2 regions of the Gilliamella sp. Imp1-1 genome follow, and region 2 is predicted to be linked to the other one. Evidence: riboswitches for the same ligand, from Rfam matches in the RefSeq annotation. Region 2 holds a riboswitch; the other holds the start of a gene.
What was found. A riboswitch is a leader RNA that binds a small molecule or an ion and turns the genes downstream of it on or off. The one in region 2 is predicted to bind thiamine pyrophosphate.
Positions count from the first base shown of each region.

Region 1: linked by a shared signal. The riboswitch ahead of thiB (thiamine ABC transporter substrate binding subunit) and the one ahead of thiM (hydroxyethylthiazole kinase) in region 2 are both predicted to bind thiamine pyrophosphate.

Region 1 covers NZ_LZHK01000001.1:62-6,358, reverse strand. Annotated here, with positions in the region: gene cptA (phosphoethanolamine transferase CptA) at 1-113, opposite strand, end outside; gene thiQ (thiamine ABC transporter ATP-binding protein ThiQ) at 231-941, opposite strand; gene thiP (thiamine/thiamine pyrophosphate ABC transporter permease) at 919-2,496, opposite strand; gene thiB (thiamine ABC transporter substrate binding subunit) at 2,511-3,506, opposite strand; TPP riboswitch at 3,547-3,655, opposite strand; gene A9G38_RS00020 (hypothetical protein) at 3,878-4,852, opposite strand; gene A9G38_RS00010 (hypothetical protein) at 5,311-6,099, opposite strand; partial or broken gene A9G38_RS00005 (IS3 family transposase) at 6,123-6,297, opposite strand, start outside.
Region 2 covers NZ_LZHK01000114.1:27,642-33,938, reverse strand. Annotated here, with positions in the region: gene A9G38_RS09670 (hypothetical protein) at 1-273, opposite strand, end outside; gene A9G38_RS09665 (heavy-metal-associated domain-containing protein) at 410-610, shown strand; gene A9G38_RS09660 (STY0301 family protein) at 790-1,248, shown strand; partial or broken gene thiD (bifunctional hydroxymethylpyrimidine kinase/phosphomethylpyrimidine kinase) at 1,315-2,108, opposite strand; gene thiE (thiamine phosphate synthase) at 2,120-2,761, opposite strand; gene thiM (hydroxyethylthiazole kinase) at 2,774-3,559, opposite strand; TPP riboswitch at 3,624-3,725, opposite strand; gene trkA (Trk system potassium transporter TrkA) at 3,764-5,125, opposite strand; gene trpS (tryptophan--tRNA ligase) at 5,234-6,229, opposite strand; gene A9G38_RS09630 (phosphoglycolate phosphatase) at 6,253-6,297, opposite strand, start outside.

The sequences.
Region 1 (6,297 bases), on a different contig from region 2:
TGCCCCGAAAGAAAAATATATAACTGTAATGCACTAGAAAAATAAGTAAAAAATAGAATATTAAAGATAAGTGCTAACCAGCTAAATTTGTGGGTTGCTTTTATGTTTAGCATAGATATTTAATTTGCGTTGTTATTGATCATTAAATGCAATATACGCTTGGTAGATTAATAAAACCTTAAGCTTTAAATATCTAAATTTAAATATATAACTTATTAAATGCTAACCTATTACTTCTTGGAGATATTTAAACCCAATATCTTTGCAATGTGATTATTTTCAGGTTGGTTTAATTGGTTTGGTAAACCATAAAAAACGATCTGCCCATTATCTACTACCAAACAACGAGAAAAATAACTAAGCGAATCATTAAGATTGTGTGACACCATCATTAATGTCAAATTGAGCTCATCGCAACTTTGATCAACTAATGCTAACATCTCAAACCGTAATGCTTGATCGAGAGCTGAAAATGGCTCATCTAACAATAAAATTGGTCGACGTTGAATTAAACAACGAGCTAACGCAACACGTTGACTCTGACCACCTGAAAGTTGTTCGGGATAACGATTATTAAAACCAGTTAAACCAACTTTAGCTAACATATCATCTATTTTTTGGCGTTCCGATGTATTTAGTTTTAAACAAGGCTTTATGCCTAAGCCAATATTTTGTTCAACATTTAAATGATCAAATAAATTATTATGTTGGAATAAAATTGAAACGGGTCGCTTTCCTGGTTGAGTGTGAATCATATTTTGATGATTAAGTAAAATTTGCCCAGAGTTTGGTGAAATAAACCCAGCAATCAAGCTTAACAATGAGCTTTTACCTGCACCACTTGGTCCAACAATAACCACCTTTTCTTTTGCATTAATTTTGATATCAAAATGCATTTTAAAATTATCGTATTGACAATTAATTTGATTCAGTTCGATCATAATCTATCACAACCAGTAAACTAAAAGATAATATTAGCAATAATGCAGCAGTTACAGCACCTTCATGATAACGATAATACGATATTTGCTCATATAAATAATAAGGTAACGTTGTGACTGACTGGCCACCAAATAACGCAATAATACCAAAATCACCCAACGATAATATTGCTGAAAAAGCAAAACTTTGAATAATTAACTTTTTTAGTGCTTTATATTCAATTAAATAAAAATGCCAAAAGCCAGTAATATTAAGTGACTGGCTTACTTGCCAATAACGTGATGTAACATCATACATTGGTGCAGCAAGGTTTTTTAATATAAATGGTAGTGCCATTAAACTGTTACAAAGCATCGTCAAAACACAAACAAAGACCGAACTATAAGCGTACGAAAATAACAACAAAAATAAACCAGATGCCAGCACCATGCTTGGGATAATTAAAATCAGCGATCCAATTAACATTAACCGATTACTCCATTTTATTTGCTGATTAATCAATAATCGGCTGTTTGTATAAAGTAATAATAAAGCTAGTAGCATAGCAATACTGGCTGCCCCAAAAGCAATTAGTAAAGAAAACATAACTGCACGTTGAAAGGCCACTGAAAAAAATGACCACTGAAAAAAATAAATACCTTTTATTAATATAGTTATGATGGGTAGCAAAATAAATAATGCACCAATAACAATAATAACAAAACTCGACAAAATTAAGCTAAACGAAACAGGTAAACGATAACTTTGCTTAACATAGTGAGTGTTAAATTTATAGCTATAATTAAACTTTTGCATCAACCCCATAAAAAAAGTACAACAAACCAACTGCAAACATGCTAAAAGCACGGCTTGTATCAAATCAAATTCACGGATGGATTGATAAATGGCAACTTCAAGTGTGGTATATTTAGGTCCACCACCTAGTGCCAATACAATAGCAAAGCTAGAAAAACAAAGCATAAAGATTAGCGATGCCATAGGTAGCAACTGTCGACGCAATAGTGGCCATTCCACCAATTTAAAATAAGTAAAACTCGAAAAATTCAATTGAGCAGCTAATTGTTTGTGTTCGACTGGTACACTATTTAAGGTTTGATAAAACAAGCAACAAGCATAAGGGAAATTAAGAAATATATGTGCCAATAAAATACCTTTTAAACCATAAATGGATATCACAAAAGGCAAACCTAAATAATGACAAAACGACGCTAATAAACCATGTTGCCCATAAACAGATAATAACCCCGTTACCACAACCAACGTAGGAAATATAAACGTGATAGGCATAATGCGTAGCAATAGATTTTTACCCCAAAAATTGACTATCGATAGGGCTTTAGCCATCAATATTGCCAATAACACAGATAGCAATGTTGATAACGTTGCTTGAAATATTGTTATCCAAATAACATGTAATAAATAACTATCAAAATAGACAGTTAAATTATTAGACTCAAAAGCAACTAAACAAAGCGCAAATAGTGCTGAACCTAATACAACTAAAATCAAGCTTGCAGCACTAATGCCAGGGATTAACGTTCTTAATTTCAACATTATACTGAATAAAACTATTTACTAATGGTGGATTTCCATTCACGCACCCAGCTCTTTTGATTATTTTTAACTTGCTTGGCATCAAACTCGAGGGCTTTATTGACTGGTTTAATTTGCTGAAAAGCTTCAGGCAACGTTATATTAATAATCGGATACATGAAATTTTTTTCAGCAAATTGACGTTGTACATCAGGCGTTAATAAATATTGTAAAAAAGCACGTGCCAATTCGGGATGCTGACTATACTTAGTAATACCCGCAACTTCGACTTGGCGATAATGCCCTTCGTCAAAAATAGCAGCAGCATAACGATGATCATTATCATTCATAATATGTGCAACTGGCGAAGTGCTATAACTAAGCACAAAATCAGCTTCGCCTTTTAAAAATAGGCCATAAGCTTCACCCCAACCTTTAGTCACTGTCACAGTATTTTTTGCTATTTTCTCCCATGCAGATGCGGCATCATCACCATATATATTTTTCACCCAAAATAATAAACCTAACCCAGGAGTGCTGGTTCGTGGGTCTTGATAGATAATTTTCCAGTTGGCTTTATTATCTACTAACTCATGCATGCTGTGTGGTGGATTACTGATTTTTTGTTGATCATAAATAAAAGCGAAATAACCAAAATCATAAGGCATAAAATCACTATCCCACCAGTTGGTATTTAAATTATCTGGTTTAGTGATTTGATGAGGTATAACTATTTTGGCTTGTTTTGCCTGTTCTAAAAGATTATTGTCTAATCCTAAAATTACATCAGCATTAGTTCTATCACCTTCAAGCCGCATTCGATTTAAAACCGCTACTCCATCGCCTAATGTAACAATCTCAAGTTCACAGTTACACTGTGCTTCAAAACCTTTCTCAATTGCTCTTCCCGGTCCCCATTCTGAAATAAAGGAATTATAACTATAAACAGTTAAGGTTGGTTTTACATTGGCAGCATTTGCCATAAAAGGTACCGAAAATACCAAGGATAATAACAATTTTTTACAAAACATTTTGCCTCCAAAATAGCAAATAAAAGACAAAAGGTTTGAGCAAGTGCAATAACTCAAATCCCTCCGCTGGCATGATCCAGTTCAGGTTCGGCGGGTTATGTTATTCTATCTAACATTCTCAGCCCTTCAGGGCACCCCGTTGAGAACATCGATTAGTTTAGAGGTTAGTATGAAGATTGTAAACATCGGAAGTGATAAAAATTTAATGTAGGAACAACTCGCTTTATTTATGAAGTTTAAAAAACGGCTATAAAGAATATACATGAAAAAAAACAAACGCCTTATCACTGACAAAAGATATGGCGCTTATATTATAAAGGAGAGGCAACTATTACCAATTTGGTTAAATGTTTACCTTTACTTAAATTAGTTTATTGAGTTATAAAAAAATTAAGTTGTTTAGTTTCATCGAATGCCCCATCAAGTTCTCTTGTAGCGAACTGATAGCTTTGATTTGAATCTTCTGCTTTCGTACATTCTTTTATGATGGCATGTTTCGTGTGAAAAGTTTCAGACGATGTTAACTGTTTGTATAACAAGGCTAAATCTTTACCTGTCAGAGTAAAAAGCTTATTCCAATCATTTAACTGCGTTTCTACAAATTCGCGACCTTTCTTACAAGCAATAGCATCTAGCTGAATATTTGGTATAGTATATTTTTTAAGCTCAGAAAATTTAGGATGTTCATTTATAAAATCAACTTTTTCATTAAGCCCTTCTGCTTTTAAAGCTTCAATAAAGCCATCTTCTCGGAATAATTTGATTTTTCGAGATTGAAATTGCCCTTTCCCTCGTAAAGTTACTTCATCTGGATAAGGCTCATCTACTGAATAATCCCAAAAATCTTTTTGACGCTCAATAAAAACATCATTAATAACTTTAACTGGTAGTTCAAGCTCTTGCTGTTCACCTTTAATAATTACTGGAACTGAATTTAAATATTTAGCTATCAACTTATCGTAAGTTTCATCACTCACATTTGAAGTTGTATAGAAAGTTGTTAATAAATAATAATTACTTTGAGTAGGATTAATTAATCCTGAACTATTAGTTGTTGAAGGTTTAGCTATAAAATTTAATGATTGATTACCGTAAGACAGTGTATGCTTACCGTATTCAAATGTATAATTCACACTTGATTTTGCTGGAATGTTTAATTCATTTCCATCAATAATCACTTTTATTTCATTTGGTGTTGGATTATCAATCATACGATCAACAGAGCTAGACGAAGTGGTATCTGAACCAAAACAACCGACCAATGTTATGCTGCAAACTAGCAACAAAGAATATTTTATTTTTTTCATCGCATTAATTTTTTTTGTAAAGTTTTTAAAAGAAACCATATTTTATCATGAATTTGATAAAACAACTATTTTAGCTATCACTTCAATAATTGAATTGAAAAAGTATGGAGTTGATGTTCTGATAAACCAAACGTCGTTTTATTTTAGATGAAATTTAGTACTGATATAGCAACTTTTTAATTGTAGGAATTTCTAGTGTTGTTTACAGTAATTAATACTATAAACATTGCGAGAAATCATGCATCAACAAGGATTCAAGTTTCATTTAGCCGAAAACCGTGTTTACTAACCAACGCTGTCCCAAACAAACACATTTTTAATTTTTGACTAGATATGCTCTAATCCAGCCCGTACTTCTTTATATTGGACGAATTAGAGCAATTCCGCAAATAAATAAAGACATTCAATTTACTCATTGGACACTCATTTACAAAAATGAGCACCAATGAGTATGTAGTCTTTATTTAGTTAAGTTTTAGTTATGATATTTATAGTAATTATAGATATGATAAATCTCGAACCATATCTTCAATATATACTTTTAATTCTGTTAATTGCTGGTCTTTTGCCGCTCGAAGCAAGCTATCTTTGGTTTGCAATGTTCCTTTACTGTAATTATGTAAATTTGATGGCACATTGCCAGAATAGATATAATCATGTTTTGCTGATGTTTGTACAACGTTAAATGATTTACTGTAACTATAGATTCCATGAGCCTCAATTTCAGTGGTCAAAGTTAATTTGTTGCTGTGAGTCACAGTTTGTAAATTAAACTGTTGATCTTTATAGGTTTTAACTTGCTTTTTATTACCGTTTTCGTCAGCTAATTCAATAAATTTATCAAATATTTTTTCGGTTTTGGTTTCATTGTTAACTGATTTACCAAGATCAGAAAATTCAACATTTGTCGTTACACGGATCGTGACATCTGCTTGCCCTGGTTGGTAGATAACAAATTCTATAAAGTCTTTACTTAATAGATCTGTTACATAAGATTTTAATTCTGAAGAATTATAATAAACTTTTACTTTCCCTTCTCTTTTATATTTATCTGCTTGAAAATCTGCATCGCGAAACGATCCGTATTGGCGATAAGCCGAAGCAGCTGAAGCGTAATATTGGGCTACTTCTCGAAATTGATAACGACGTGTTGCTGTTCGAGCTAATTGTTGTGCTTGTTCATAAGCATTTTCTGCTTGTTGAGTACAGTGTTTTCTATCATTCTCAATAGAAAGTTTGTCACTATCTTTGTACTTGCCAAGAGGCTGATATTGGTATGTCCACACTTTTTAGTACCAAAAAGATAAGGTCATCGATTTCTTTTGTATTCAATCGGCGACTGGTAATTTAATGTTGAATGAAGTCGATTATAATTAAACCAATCCACATAGTGATTAAATTCCAATTTAAGTTGCGCCAGTGAATCAAAAATAGTATTTGACACAAATTCTGTTTTCACTGCTTTGAATGTGCTTTCTGCAATT
Region 2 (6,297 bases):
TGTTGGGTTAATAAGACCTAATTCTCCAAATTGAGCCGGTTTTACGACAAAATTGAAGTCGTCATTATTATACGATAAAGTATGTTTGCCGTATTCAAATGTATAATTAACACCTGATTTGGCCGGGATAGTTAGTTCTTTACCATCAATAGTGACTTTTATTTCGTTAGCAGTAGGATTGTCAATCCAACGGTCGATAGAGCTAGGTTCAGAACATCCAACAAGGATTAAACTGCAAATTAGCAGTAAAGAATATTTTATTTTTTTCATCATAATATTTTGTTATAAGTATAAAAAGTGAGTGAATTTTATCATGTTTGTAAAAAAAAATTAAATGTAATCAAATAAAATTAGTGTTATAAATAGACCTGTTATTTATTAAAAATGCATTAGAAATAGAGAGGTTTTCATGAAATTAATAGTCGATAATATGAGTTGTCAACACTGTGTTAAAGCAATAACAAAAGCAATTAATGATATTGATCCAAATGCAAAAGTGACCGTTGATTTAACCAAACACGAGGTTGATATCGAAAATAGTTCTATTTCGCAAGAAGCTGCGATTACTGCTGTTAATGAGGCTGGTTATGAGTTTGTTAGGATTGTGTAATAACTACATCTATATTTGACGGCACTAGGCTATTTTGAAGCATCTTTTCTATTTTAATTTGTTGAAATTTCAAATTAAAACAGAACTAATAAAACTTTGTTTAAGGTATTGGCATATTTTGGGGAATGCTAGAATGCTTTTATCTGTTTATTAATAGGCTATTGTTATAAGGATATATTATGAAAGGTAAAATATTGAGTGTTACTGTGGCTATTATGGCTTGGTGTGGTGCAGTTTTTTTTGTTAATGCTTATCAGATTGATTGTCCACAAAAATTTAATATTAAAGAAGAAGTTGTAAATATGCCTGATGGGTGGGAAGTTTCTAATGATATAAATAGTAAGGAGGCATCCTTTTTTAGTATGATTGTTTATTACGATAAGCCTTCTAGAATGGCGGCTTTAAAACCAGCAAAAGGAACGGTTGACGGTAAGAAACATGAGTTAATATGGGAAGTTAATTATAAGACAGATGTTGAACCTTATTATGTTAGTTGTTCTTATAATGGAACTAGAGTTGAGTTGATAAAACAAATTGATTTATCAATGAAAAGTTGTTGGGCTGATTATTTTGAAGACGAGCAAGGAAAGCGAGGAACGCTCAGTTGTAGTACGAGTGAAGCAAAAGATCTGCATTAGTTGCGTATGGGATTTGTTGTTATATGCAATAGTTAGTAACGTAAATCCCATTAATATTTTGAACAATTACCACCAGCGGTAAAAATGATGCGTTGGTCCAATTCCTTTCCCTATATTTAAATCATCGGCATGGCTAATTGCGCCTTGTAGATAATTTTTTGCTTGGGCGATTGCTTCTTCTAAATTATTTTTAGGTAATAATGCTGCAATAGCTGCTGATAATGTGCACCCCGTTCCGTGAGTATTTTTAGTTTGGATGCGTGGAAAGGTCATTCTTATTATATTATTGTGTGTGATCAAATAATCAGGGCTTTCATTGCTAGGCAAATGTCCTCCTTTCATTAATACCGCTTTACAGCCTAACTTGAGTAATTCATGCCCTTGCTTTTGCATTTCATCTTCGGTTTTAGCTTCATCACAATCAAGTAGTGCGGCTGCTTCTGGTAGATTGGGAGTAATAATTGTGGCTAAGGGTAATAAAAGCTCACGAATAGCTGTTACGGCATCAGACTTTAAAAGGGGATGTCCACCTTTAGCAACCATTACAGTATCTAACAGATAGTAGGAATAGGGTTTGTTTTAAGAAGGTGGTGAACGGTTGCGACTATTTCTTTATTCATTAACATACCCATTTTTACGCTATCAATTTGAATATCTTGATAAAGTGTATTAAATTGGGCTTCAATAAATTCGGGCGATATAGCTAATACCGCATCAACCCCTTGGGTGCTTTGTGCTGTTAGGGCAGTGATAACTGACATACCATATGCACCAAGTGCAGAAAAAGTTTTTAGATCGGCTTGAATACCTGCACCACCGCTAGGATCAGATCCTGCAATGGTTAATGCAATTGTTGTCATGATAGTATTTCCTATTTAACTTGTTTGATTTTGTTGATAAGCGATAATGTTGCTTGTTGAATATCTTTTTTGCCACAAATAGCCGAAACTACAGCAATCCCGTCAATGCCCGTTTGAATAATATTAGTTATATTGTTTTCATCAATACCACCAATGGCAACAGCTGGGCACTGTTTTAGTTTGACTAATTCAGTTAATTGTTCTGTTCCTATTGCTACCGTTGCATTTTTTTTGGTTATGGTTGGGAAGATAGGCCCTATGCCAATATAATTAACCTGCTGCCAAGGAACTGCTTTAAGTTGTTGTTGGTTAGTTACCGAAAGACCTAACCATTTATCTTTGCCGATAAGTTGTCGAGCTACATCAACAGGCAAATCACTTTGTCCAATATGGACACCATCGGCATCAACCGCTAAAGCAATATCTACATGATCATTAATAAATAGTGGAACAGAGGTGTCGCTTAATGCTTCTTTCAATGCTAAGGCAGCGTAGTACCAATCTTTACCGCTAAATTCATGTTCAGATCTTAACTGTATTGCAGTCACACCATTTGAAACAGCAATTTTGGTGGTGTTTACCATGCCATTAATGCCGCCGCATAATAATGGATCAAGGACTAAATAGAGGGTTAAATCCAGTTGTTTTTTCATCTGATTTCCTTATTAAAGCGATGGATTAAATGTTGAGAGTTGATCTAATAGTGATATCGAGAAAGTCCCCAGTCCTTGTTGTTTATTAGCTAGCTCACCAGCTTTTTTCATCATAAAACATGCACAGGCAGTGGCTGATAATGGGTCAGGCGAATTAGCTATGAAAGCCGCTACCATTGCAGATAATGAACATCCTGTACCTGTTACTTTTGTTAAAGCAATATCACCTCCAGTTATACTATATGTGCTGTTTCCGTTAGTTATGTAGTCAACATCGCCCGTCATTGCGACAATAGTTTGATATTTTTGCGCAAGCTCTTGGGCAGCGTTTAAAGCTGATTGAGTTGTGTCTTGACCGTCGGGGCCTTTTGAGAAAGATTTTTGACCATTTAGTGCTAATATTTCTGAAGCATTACCTCGTATTACTGTGGGATTAAATGATAATAATTGATGTGCAATTTCAGTTCGATAATTAAGTGCAGCTCCTACAGCAACAGGATCGAGTACCCATGGAGTTTGTGTTTGCTGTGCCTTGGCGGCCGCTAATAGCATACTTTGGGCTGTGTTGCTGTGAATAGTGCCAATATTAATCAATAAGCTATCGGCAATGTTGACAAATTCAGCAACTTCTTGTTCGGCAATCACCATTGCAGGAGATGCACCAATAGCAAGTAGCACATTGGCGGTAAAGTTTTGGACTACATCATTAGTAATGCAATGCACTAGTGGGCGTTTTTGTTTTATATGATTGATAAAAGGAGCGGTTTGGGTAATTTGGAATGATTTGGTTACTGACATATTTCTTCCTTTCTTACTGATTTATTAATTCTATAAATGTCGGGAAGAATTTGCCAATTTAAGGCTTTTATGGCTTAGACTTCCCTACGCTGGTATAATCCAGATCAGGTTCAACGGGTGAAATCTCAGTTTTTTGTTTAGACAAAAAACACCCCGAGTCAAAATGATTTTTTTATTATGAACTGATTATCTGTTTTTAACAAGCTATTGTAATAATCTTTCAATATCAGTAATTGCTTTTCTATCTGGTAAGAAGATGATTAGATGATCATTGTCTTCAATGGTTAAATCAGTATTAACGATAATAACATCTTCTCCACGCACTACAGCTCCGATGGTTGCACCCGATGGGAGTTTTAAGCCATTAATATTTTTGCCAACTAGTCTTGATGTTTCACTATTACCATTGGCAATAATTTCGACAATTTCGGATTCCCCTTGTCTTAATGAAACAACTTTAACAACCCCAGTTTGTCTAACATGGCTTAATAGCTCAGATATTGTGGCGTGTTGTGGAGAAATCGCAATATCAATCACACTATCATTAATTAGTTCAAGGTAGGCTTGGCGTTGAATTAGTACAATTACTTTTTTTGCTCCCATTCTTTTGGCTAACATAGAAGACATGATATTGGATTCATCATCACTGGTAACAGCGATAAATAGATCAGTAAGCTCAACTTGTTCTTGTGAGAGCAATTCTTGGTCCGATGATTCACCATGTAATACTGTTGTATTAACGAGTTGCTCGGCAATTAATTCGGCTCGTTCGGCATTCCGCTCAATTAATTTGACTTGATAGTCATTTTCTAAACGTTTTGCTAGAGCGACAGCTACACCACCGCCGCCGCTGATAATTATTCGTTTATATGGTTTTTCTAACCGTTGTAACTCACTGGTCACTGCTTTGATATTAACGGGTGGCGTTATAAAGTAGACCATATCGCCCGCTTCTATAAGTGTTGAACCAAGCGGTCGGATAAAACGGTTTTTACGGTAAATAGCTACTACTCGAGCTTCAACATGTGGTAAATGTTCTTTGAGTTCTGATAATTCACTACCTACTAAAGCACCGCCATAATAAGCGGTAACGGCAACCAAACAGACACGATTGTCGTAAAAAGATGCAAATTGTAGCGAACCAGGATATTGTACTAATTGACTAATATGGTTGGTGATAAGGTTTTCTGGAGCAATGATATGATTGATATTAATACAATCTTTATTGAAAAGAGGGTAGTTTTCGTTATTGTATTCAGGTGATCTAATGCGCGCAACTTTTTGTGGAATATTGAACATGACATGCCCAATTTGGCAGGCCATCATGTTGACTTCATCAGAGTTAGTTACAGCAACAAGCATATCAGCTGATTCAGCACCAGCACTTTCTAAAACTTGTGGGTAAGATGATTTTCCGCAAATCACCTGTAAATCAAAACGTTCTTGTAGTGATTGTAATTTATCATAATTTTCATCAATCACCGTGACATCGTTTTGTTTTTCAGTGACAAGATATTCAGCAAGCGCACTACCTGTTTGTCCTGCACCAAGAATAATAATCTTCATAACTAACCTGTATATTTAAATGGCTTTAATCGTTACCCATTTTCCTTGTATCTTAAAGCCATTGCATACTGTTTTATTTTTAGTAACAATCAGTTATTAATTCTTCAATTATACAAAACCGATTGCATTATAAACTTTTTTCAAAGTTGGTTCGGCTTTTGAGCGTGCTTTTTCTGCCCCTTCTTGCATTATTGAAATTAGATAACTTTCATCATCTCGATACTGATGATACTTCGCTTGAAGTGTAGTTAGCATATCAATGACTTGTGTTGCTACTTCGGTTTTAAGGTGGCCATACATTTTGCCTTCGAACTCTTTTTCAAGTTCGCTGATAGGCTTACCTGTCACGCCAGTTAAAATGTCAAGTAGGTTTGAAACACCAGCTTTATTTTTTAGATCGTAACGTACCACAGGTGGCTCATCTGAATCGGTCATTGCACGTTTGATTTTTTTCTCGATATCTTTTGGATTTTCGAGTAAACCAATTACGTTATTGCGATTTTCGTCTGATTTAGACATTTTTTTAGTGGGTTCTTGTAGTGACATGACGCGAGCTCCCACTTTCGAAATAAAGGGTTCAGGAATAGTAAATATATCACCATAAAGTGCATTAAATCGCATAGCAATGTCGCGTGATAGTTCAAGATGTTGTTTTTGGTCGTCACCTACTGGCACCAAGTTTGCTTGATAGAGCAAAATATCCGCAGCCATCAGTACTGGGTAATCAAACAATCCCACATTGATGTTTTCAGAATGACGAGATGATTTATCTTTAAATTGAGTCATACGGCTTAGTTCACCAAAATAGGTGTAACAGTTTAATGCCCAGCCGAGTTCTGCATGCGCAGGCACTTGTGATTGTACAAAAATGGTACTTTTTTGCGGATCAATACCACAAGCTAAATATAGGGCGAGTGTGTCTAATGTGGCTTTACGTAATTTGTTCGGATCTTGGCGTACGGTAATTGCATGTTGATTGACGATGCAATAAATGCAATCATATTCGCCTTGCAGAGCCACCCAATTCTTTAAAGCACCTAAGTAGTTACCAAGTGTTAGTTCTCCTGATGGCTGAGCGCCACTAAATACAATCGGTTTGCTCATAATTTATTCCTAATCTATGCTAATTATTTTTTTGCCTTAGCTTTTGGCTGAGGTAATAATGTTAATAT